Regions from separate parts of the Kribbella sp. DT2 genome, predicted to be linked through region 1. Evidence: riboswitches for the same ligand, from Rfam matches in the RefSeq annotation. Region 1 holds a riboswitch; the other holds the start of a gene.
The links. A riboswitch is a leader RNA that binds a small molecule or an ion and turns the genes downstream of it on or off. The one in region 1 is predicted to bind S-adenosylmethionine.

Region 1 (4,409 bases):
AGCAACTGCACCCGGAAGAGCCGCTCCTGACCGACCGCTCGGGCTTCGACACGATCATCGCCTCGGAGTCGTTCCGCCTGTACGTGCTCGAGAGGGACGGCGCGGTCGTCGCCACGACGTACCTGAACCTCGTCCCCAACCTCACCCGCGGCAGCAGACCGTACGCCGTGATCGAGAACGTGGTGGTGGACGAGCAGCACCGCGGCACTGGACTGGGCCAGGAGATCATGGCCGGCACGCTGCAAGCAGCGTGGGACGCCGGGTGCTACAAGGCGATGCTGATGACCGGCTCGAAGCGTGAGTCCACGCACGCGTTCTACCGCGCGTGCGGGTTCCGCGATGACGTCAAGCAGGCGTTCCAGGCGCGGCCGCCGGCCTAGAAACACCGAAGCACCCCTCGGATCGAGGGGTGCTTCAGCGGAGAAGAAGGTTCAGCAGCCGCCGGCGACGGCCGGGATGATCGAGACCTGCCCGCCGTCCTTGATCGCCGTCTGCAGGCCCTCGGAGAAGCGGACGTCGTCGTTGTCGACGTACACGTTGACGAAGCGGCGCAGCTCGCCCGAGTCGTCCAGGACCCGGCTCTTGATGCCCGGGTACGACGAGTCGAGCGACTCGAGCACCTCGCTCAGGGTCGAGCCTTCGACGGAGACCTCGGACGCGCCCTGGGTGTAGGGGCGCAGGATGGTCGGGACGCGGACACTGACGCTCACTGCAGACCTGCCTTCACGAAGGCGTCGTACGACGCGGGGATGGTCACCTTCGGGCCGACCCGGTCGGCCACCGCGTCGAGCGTCTTCAGCCCGTCGCCGGAGTTGATGATCACCGTCTCGGCCTCGGGGTCGAGCTGGCCGGTCGCGATCAGCTTCTTCAGCGTCGCGACGGTCACCCCGCCCGCGGTCTCGGTGAAGATGCCCTCGGTCCGGGCCAGCAGCTGGATGCCCTCGATGACCTCTTCGTCGCTGACGTCCTCGATCACACCACCGGTACGCCGGGCGACGTCGAGCACGTACGGCCCGTCGGCCGGGTTGCCGATCGCCAGCGACTTCGCGATGGTGTCCGGCTTGACCGGCTTGACCACGTCGTGGCCGTCGCGGAACGCCTGCGCGACGGGTGAGCACCCGGTCGCCTGGGCGCCGTAGATCTTGTAGTCGGTCGCGTCGACCAGGCCCAGCTTGCCGAGCTCGGTGAAGCCCTTGTCGATCTTGGTCAGCTGCGAACCGGACGCGACCGGGATCACGACCTGCTGCGGGATCCGCCAGCCGAGCTGCTCGGCGATCTCGAAGGCCAGGGTCTTCGAGCCCTCGGAGTAGTACGGCCGCACGTTCACGTTGACGAACGCCCAGCCCTCCTCCTCGCCGGCGATCTCGGAGGCGAGCTTGTTCACGTCGTCGTAGTTGCCCTCGACGGCGACCAGCGTGCCGCCGTACACGGCGGTGGTGATGATCTTGGGACGCTCGAGGTCCTTGGGGATGAAGACGACGGAGCGGATCCCGGCCCGGGCGGCGGCCGCGGCGACGGCGTTGGCCAGGTTGCCGGTGGAGGGGCAGGCGAAGACCTTCATGCCCAGCTCACGGGTGGCGCTCAGGGCACTCGCGACCACACGGTCCTTGAAGGAGTGCGTGGGGTTGCCCGAGTCGTCCTTCACCCAGAGCTTGCGCAGGCCCAGCTCGCGGGCCAGGTTTCCGGCGTCGATCAGCCGGGTGTAGCCGGGCTCGGTGTTCGGGTAGCTGGCCACGTCGACGGGGACGGGCAGCAGCGGCTGGTAGCGCCAGATGTTCTTGGGACCGGCCTCGATCTGCTCACGAGTGATCGTCGGGAACTCGTACCCGACCTCGAGAGGACCGAAGCACTCCATACAGGCGTAGAACGGACCGAGCGGCGACTTCGCGCCACAGGCCCGGCAGCTGAGGTGCGTACCGTTGCCGAAGGCCCCTTCACGGATGGTGTGGGGCGTGGCGGCGGTGGTCTGGCTCATGGAGAGGTTCCTCCTCATCTTCCCCGGGCGCCGGATCTCGGCGTGGGACGGATTTGGCACCGGTCCACCGCGAGCACCCCAGGACGGGGCCTCCACGGGGAGGGTTGCCGGGACTTCAACGGGCCGTTTCCCTCAGTCCCTCTGGATGAGCAGGTTCGAGGTTACCCAATCGGGTCCATATTGTGTCTTGTGATCCCACCATGCGAGACGTCGGATCTCAGCCTGGCACGACCCTCCGAGCTCGACTTGCAGGCCCCCGCAGTCACCCCGTACGGCGGGCGCGGAAGGTCCGCCGGTACGCCGACGGCGACGTCTGCATCGTCCTGCCGAAGTGGTGCCGGAACGTCACCGGCGTCGCGAACCCGGCCGCGACGGCGATCTCCTCGACCGGCGCGTCGCCGGCTTCCAGCATCGCCAGCGCCGCCTGGATCCGCTGGGCGATCAGCCACTTCGCGGGCGTCGTACCGGTCTCGCGGGTGAAGTGCCGCAGGTACGTCCGCGGGGACAGCCCGGCCTCGCGGGCCAGATCCGGTACGCCGATCGGCTCGGCCAGGTGCTCCAGCGCCCAGCCGAGACTGCGCGCGACCGGGGCGTCGACCGGGTCGGGCGGCATCGGGGACTCGATGTACTGCGCCTGCCCGCCCGACCGGTAGGGCTGGATCACCAGCCGCCGGGCGACGGCGTTCGCGACGGCGGCGCCGAGGTCCTTGCGGACCAGGTGCAGCGCGAGGTCGAGACCGGCCGCGCAGCCGGCGCTGGTCAGGACGTCGCCCTCATCGGTGTAGAGCGGCTCGGGGTCGACATCGATCGCGGGGTAGCGCTCGCTCAACTGGCCGGCGTACCGCCAGTGCGTGGTCGCGCGGCGACCGTCGAGCAGTCCGGCGGCGGCCAGCGCGAAGGCGCCGGAGCAGATCGAAACCATCCGGGCTCCTCGCGCGTGTGCGCGCTGGAGGGCCTCGATGAGCTGCGGAGAGATGGTCTCGCCCGGATCCTTGATGCTCGGCACGACGACGGTGTCCGCGGCGGCGAACTCGTCCAGCCCGTACGGCGTGGAGAGCGTCGCGCCACCGATCACACGGACCGGATCCGGGGCCTCGGTGCAGATCTTCAGGTCGTACCAGGGCTCGTCGATGTCGGGCCAGACCAGGCCGAACACCTCGATCACGATGCCCGCCTCGAACGCGGTCATGCCGTCGTACGCGAGCACGGAGACGGTTCTCGAAGCCATGTCGAAATCTTAGCGGTAAGCGTCTTCTACGCCACTTCTGCGGACGCGCTCAGGCTCGGAGGATGGAATCATGATCGAGAAGCTGAAGGACTTTCTGGCCGGGATCCACGCCGCGTCCGCCGTCCGGCACGGGGCCGAGCCGCCGGCTCGGGCGCGCCGCGTTCCGTCGTACGGGCCGGCGCCGAAGGTGCGCGGGCGGGTGGCGCGCACTCGTCGAGAGGTCAGGCCCCGCGGCGGCGTTCGAGCATTCGCATCAGCGGAGTCGCCGCGATGCCGTGTACAACCACGCTGAGCACGACGGTGAAGCCGACGGTCGCCCACAGCCAGGGCAGGTCGTCGGCGAAGTCCGACCCGGCGTACGCGAGGTAGAAGATCGAACCGACCCCTCGGACGCCGAACGACGCGGTGACCCAGCGCTCGGAGCGACGCAGCGGGGTCTTGCGCAGGCTGATCCAGGCGGTCAGCGGGCGGATGACGACGATCAGGAGGACACCGAGCGCGACGCCGGTGAGGTCGAGCGGCTCGAGCAACCCGCCGGTCACCGCGACGCCGAGCAGCATCAGGATCCCCCAGGTGAAGATGTGCTCGAGCTGCTCGAGGAACCCGTGCAGGTCCTCGTGGAAGTCGTGCCCGCGCTCCTCGTTGCGCAGGGTCAGCGCGGCGACGAAGACGGCGAGGAAGCCGTACCCGTGCAGCACTTCCGCGAGGCCGTAGACCCCGAGCGTCATCGCCAGCGCCAGGACGGGCTCCCGCGAGTCCGCCAGCCGGAAGCTCGGTGAGGGCGCCGAGAACGCCATCCGCCCGAGCAACCATCCCGCGGCGGCACCGATCGCGACCCCGATCACGGTCTTGCCGATCAGGTCCCAGGCGATCCACTCCAGCGCCCAGTCCCCGAGCGCTCCCTTGGTCGCGGCGAAGATCGCCAGGTAGACCAGCGGGAACGCGAGCCCGTCGTTCAACCCGGCCTCGGAGGTCAGCGCGAACCGCACCTCGTCGTCCTCGTCAGGCTCGGCCCCTTCACCGGTGGTCGGCCCTTGCACCTGTACGTCGGACGCCAGCACCGGGTCGGTCGGCGCCAGCACGGCGCCGACCAGCAAAGCCACCGCCGGCGCCAGCCCCAGCAACCACCCCAGCCCCGCGACGGCGGCAACACAAGCCGGCATCGCCACGAACAACAGCCGCCAGGTGACCCGCCACCGCTTCCAC
Region 2 (4,409 bases), on a different contig from region 1:
AAAGTCGACCGTCGACGAACCAAACGGGCCCGGGCGGCATCCGACCACGCGGGGGTCGTAACGAAGGTGGGAGTGCCGAGGTGAAGAACGTACGCGTCCGGCTGATCATGCTGGTCGCCGGACTGACCGTTGCTGCCGTGACGACCGGCGCCACGCTGGCGGTCCGGAAGGTTCCGCAGGAGAGCGTGAGCGCGGCCGGCCCGCTGAGTGGAGCGCCGGCCCCGAGCGCCGCCCAGCCCCAGGTGAAGGTCGACCTCGCCAAGCTCCCCCAAGGCCAGCTCCCGCAGATGGCCTTCATGGTCGACCGGGTCGTCCGCGGAGGGACAGGACCCGTCGCGACGGTGCCGGGCAAGCAGCCGATCGAGCAGGTCGTGCGCTTCGGCGGCGGACTGCTCGCGGTCCTCTCCACCGGGGACGTGACGAGCGAGCTCAGGCGGGTCGAGCCGTACGCCGAGGCGTTCAGCCCTGGTCGAGTGGCCGGCGTGACCAACTTGGTGGCATCGGCCGAGGAGGACCTCGCCGCGTACGCCGTGGCCGGCCAGAGCGCGGTCTACTGGGTCGACTCACGGGACACCGAGCTGGTCCAGCGGTCGCTGAAGCGACCCGAGTACGGGCGCACCGCGGTGCTGGCTGTCCGCGGGGACCTCGTCTACTTCAGTGCCGAGGGCAAGGGGTACCCGGCGCCGGAGACCTACTACCGCTGGGACTCCAGGTCCGGCCAGGTGACAGCGGTGAAGACCGTCCACGGGTTCGAGGGGCTCAACACCGCAGGCACCGCGGCGGCCGACTTCGTCAGTGGTGCGGCCCAGACGTTCTGCAGCGCGGTCACCGAGCTCGAGAGTGGCAAGCGGAGATTCCTGACGTGCAAGTACTCGCTGGACGGGTTCACGCCGGACGACCGGACCGTGGTGGCGAGCGAAGGCTTCCGCGACGGTGGGGCCGAAGCCTTCACCGCGGCGCTGGACGCGACCACCGGGCAGGTACGGCGGCAGTGGGTCGGCGCCCAGTTCGTGATGGCCGTGGCCGAGGACGACAACCACCTGCTGATGGTGGTCGACTCCGGCGAGGACACCGCGGTCGGCATCATCCGCTGCAGCATCGGTACGGGGACGTGCGAGATGGCACTGCCGAGGGACCGCTACGGCCGGGACAAGGTGCAACTGCTCGGCGCCCGGACCTGATCAGGTACGGCGAAGCCGGAGCGCCTGCCAGACGAGCACGTAGATGGCCAGCGCCGCGACAGCGCCCGAGGCCAGACCGGTGAGCGCAAACCGTACGACGGCCTCACCGACCAGCTCGTCGGAATCGGCGGCAGCACGACATACCGTGATGACGGCGAAGGCCAACGCCAGTAGGCAGGCAGCTGCGAGTACGCCGTACCGGATGCCCGTGCTCAAGCCGCCAGTGACTGGCTCAGCGGTCGTGCGGCGCCACCAGAAGTAGAGGTAGACGGCGATGGCGAGTACGCCGCCGATGCTGCTGACGTACTGGAGGACCCGGTTGACGTCCCACGCCGGAGTGATCGCCGAGCTCAGGAACGACCAGTGCTGGACCAGGTAGCCGTCCCCGTGGGTGAAGGAGTCCCACGCCACGTGCGTCAGGCCTCCTACGAAGACCGAGATGACGATCCACAGGAGGCTGGGGCGTTCACCGGCAGGGAGGCGGCCGGCCAGGGACGGCGGGGCCAGGGCGATCAGGGGGCGCTTCAGGATCAGCTGGTAGACCAGCAGGGCAAGGAGCGCCAGCAGCGGGTCCAGCCAGAACGCCGAGCTGAGCTCGTGCGTGAGGGTCAGCGTGAAGTTCCCGTGGATGTAGCGGGTCGCGAGCGTGTAGAGCGGGCCGATGTAGAGCAGGTCGGGCGCGAGCGCCCCGGCCACCAGGGCCGAGGCCACGAAGGGACGCCGCAGCAGCGGGAGGACGGCGGCCGGGTGGGCCAGCGGGAAGGGCACCGCCGCAGCGTAGGTGCTTAGGGGCTCAAAGCAACCGACCGGGCCGGTCAGCGAGGGGCGCCCGCTCCCACCGATCAGCGCCCGGCCCCGCCCGATCAAGCCCCGTGACCCCGTCCAGGTGCTCGCGCGCCAGGTCGCGTGCCCGCAGTGCCGGGCGGACTCGCCGATCAGATCCGCCCGTCCTGAGCGCACCTCATCAAGCTCGTCTCAGCAGGTGGCACGGAATCTCAAACAGCGAGATAGCTGCTAGCGCATCCACCGGTCCGTTGCTTACCGTCGTGGGCAGGTCATGAGAGCCAGCGACAAGCCCCGGCTAGCTGGACGGCAACCCTCCACCGCGGTGGGGTGCCCCGGGTGAGGACCAGGCCGTGCGGACACCCCGTTCGGCAAGTGCGGACTTCCGGGAGCAGCAACATGTCGATCCTCTCCATCCTCGAGCCGGCCACCAGCACCGCCCAGCGGGCCGCTGTCACCCGGCTCACCACCGGCAGCATCCCCGCCACCGTCGGCGCCGACCTCCTGGTCCCGCTGGCCGACGGCCGGGTCACCGACTACGCGAACTTCGACCACGGCGCCAGCGCCCCGTGCCTGGAGTCGGTACGCCGTGCCGTCGAGGCCGCGCTGCCGTCGTACGCGTCGGTGCACCGCGGCAACGGGTACGCCTCCCGGATCACCACCCAGTGGTACGAGCGGGCCCGCGCCGAGGTGCACTCGTTCGTCGGCGCCCGCGAGGACGACCAGGTGGTCTTCACCCGGCAGACCACCGACGCGCTCAACCTGCTCGCCAAGGCGCTGCCCGCCGACGCGACCGTGATCGTCTTCGAGTCCGAGCACCACGCGGCCCTGCTCCCCTGGCCGGCCGAGCGGACCATCCGCCTCGCGGCCCCGACGAGCAGCACCGGTGCGGTCACCGCTGTCGCCGACGCGCTCCGCCAGGCGCCGGAGGGCCCGCGGCTGGTCGTCGTGACCGGCGCGAGCAACGTGACCGGTGAGATCTTCCCGATCGCCGAGCTGACCGCCGTGGCCCGCGCCCACGGCGCCCGGATCTGTCTGGACGCCGCCCAGCTCGCCCCGCACCGTGAGGTGAACATCGAGCAGCTGGACGTCGACTGGGTCGCCCTGTCCGGCCACAAGCTCTACGCCCCGTACGGCGCCGGCGCGCTGATCGGCCGGGCCGACTGGCTCAACGCCGCCGCCCCCTACCTTTACGGCGGTGGCGCGACCTCCTCCGTCACCGCCGACGCCACCGTCTGGAACGAGGGCCCGGCCCGCCACGAGGGCGGCTCCCCCAACGTCATCGGCGCGATCGCCCTGGCCGCCGCGTGCGCCGCGATCAGCCGGCACCGTGAGGCGATCGAGCAGCACGAGCGCAGCCTGCTCGCCCGGCTCCGCACCGGCCTGGCCCAGATCGACGGCGTCACGACGTACGACATCTTCGGTGCGGACGCCGACCGCGTCGGCACTGTCTGCTTCACCGTTGCCGGGATCAGCTCCACCCTCACGAGCGCGGCGCTCTCGGCCGAGTACGGCATCGGCGTCCGCGACGGCAAGTTCTGCGCGCACCCGCTGGTCGGCCACCTGCTGCAGGACTCCCCCGAGCACGCTACGGCGGTCCGGGCGAGCCTCGGCCTCGGCACGACCCGCGAGCACGTCGACCGCCTCGTCAACGCGGTCCGCACGCTGGCCACGCAGGGCTCGAAGCACCAGTACGAGGAGTCGGCCCACGGCTGCCAGCCGGCCGACGACCCGCGCGACCTCGAGGCTCCCCGGATCTGGTGAACCTCCACCACTCACCAACCCGCCGACGAAGGCCGACCCACCGCTCGGCGAGGCCGTCCAAGGCGACCCAGCCAACGGGTTGGTGAGTGCTACAGCTCCGGCGAAAGACCTGTGTGGTGAGCGGCGAACGCCAGCAGGTCGGCCCACTCGGAGGCGACCATGGCGGCGGGTTTCCCGAACCCGTGGCCGGTGTCGACCTCGATCCTGCTCAGCACCGGAGCGTCCCCCGCCTGCGCGTGCTGCAGCGCGGCGATGAACTTGTGGCTGTGCAGCGGCACCACCCGGTCGTCGTGGTCACCGGTGACCACGAGCGTCGCCGGGTACGCCGTACCGTCGTGCAGGTTGTGCAGTGGTGAGTAGGCCAGCAGGTCCTCGAACTGGGCCGGGTCGTCGGGCAGACCGTAGTCCGACGCCCAGCCTGCTCCCACGGTGAAGAGGTGGAACCGCAGCATGTCCAGTACGCCGACGCCAGGCAGTGCGACAGCGAAGAGGTCAGGCCGCTGCGCCATCACCGCTCCGACCAGCAGGCCACCGTTGCTGCGGCCGTGGATCGCCAGCTGCGCCGGTGTGGTCACGCCGTCAGCAACCAGGTGCTCGGCGACCGCGATGAAGTCGTCGAAGACGTTCTGCTTGTTCGCCAGCCGCCCGGCGTCGTGCCACTCGCTGCCGAACTCGCCACCG

Region 2: linked by a shared signal. The riboswitch ahead of ACLQ2O_RS32820 (aminotransferase class V-fold PLP-dependent enzyme) and the one ahead of thrC (threonine synthase) in region 1 are both predicted to bind S-adenosylmethionine.

What each region holds. Positions count from the first base shown of each region.
Region 1 covers NZ_JBNCLH010000008.1:135,970-140,378, reverse strand. The annotation lists gene ACLQ2O_RS30670 (GNAT family N-acetyltransferase) at 1-380, shown strand, start outside; gene ACLQ2O_RS30665 (ubiquitin-like small modifier protein 1) at 432-710, opposite strand; gene thrC (threonine synthase) at 707-1,975, opposite strand; SAM riboswitch class I at 1,987-2,127, opposite strand; gene ACLQ2O_RS30655 (helix-turn-helix domain-containing protein) at 2,238-3,203, opposite strand; gene ACLQ2O_RS30650 (cation:proton antiporter) at 3,425-4,409, opposite strand, start outside.
Region 2 covers NZ_JBNCLH010000009.1:126,498-130,906, reverse strand. The annotation lists gene ACLQ2O_RS32830 (hypothetical protein) at 81-1,181, shown strand; gene ACLQ2O_RS32825 (DUF4184 family protein) at 1,182-1,949, opposite strand; SAM riboswitch class IV at 2,235-2,348, shown strand; gene ACLQ2O_RS32820 (aminotransferase class V-fold PLP-dependent enzyme) at 2,364-3,728, shown strand; gene ACLQ2O_RS32815 (prolyl oligopeptidase family serine peptidase) at 3,818-4,409, opposite strand, start outside.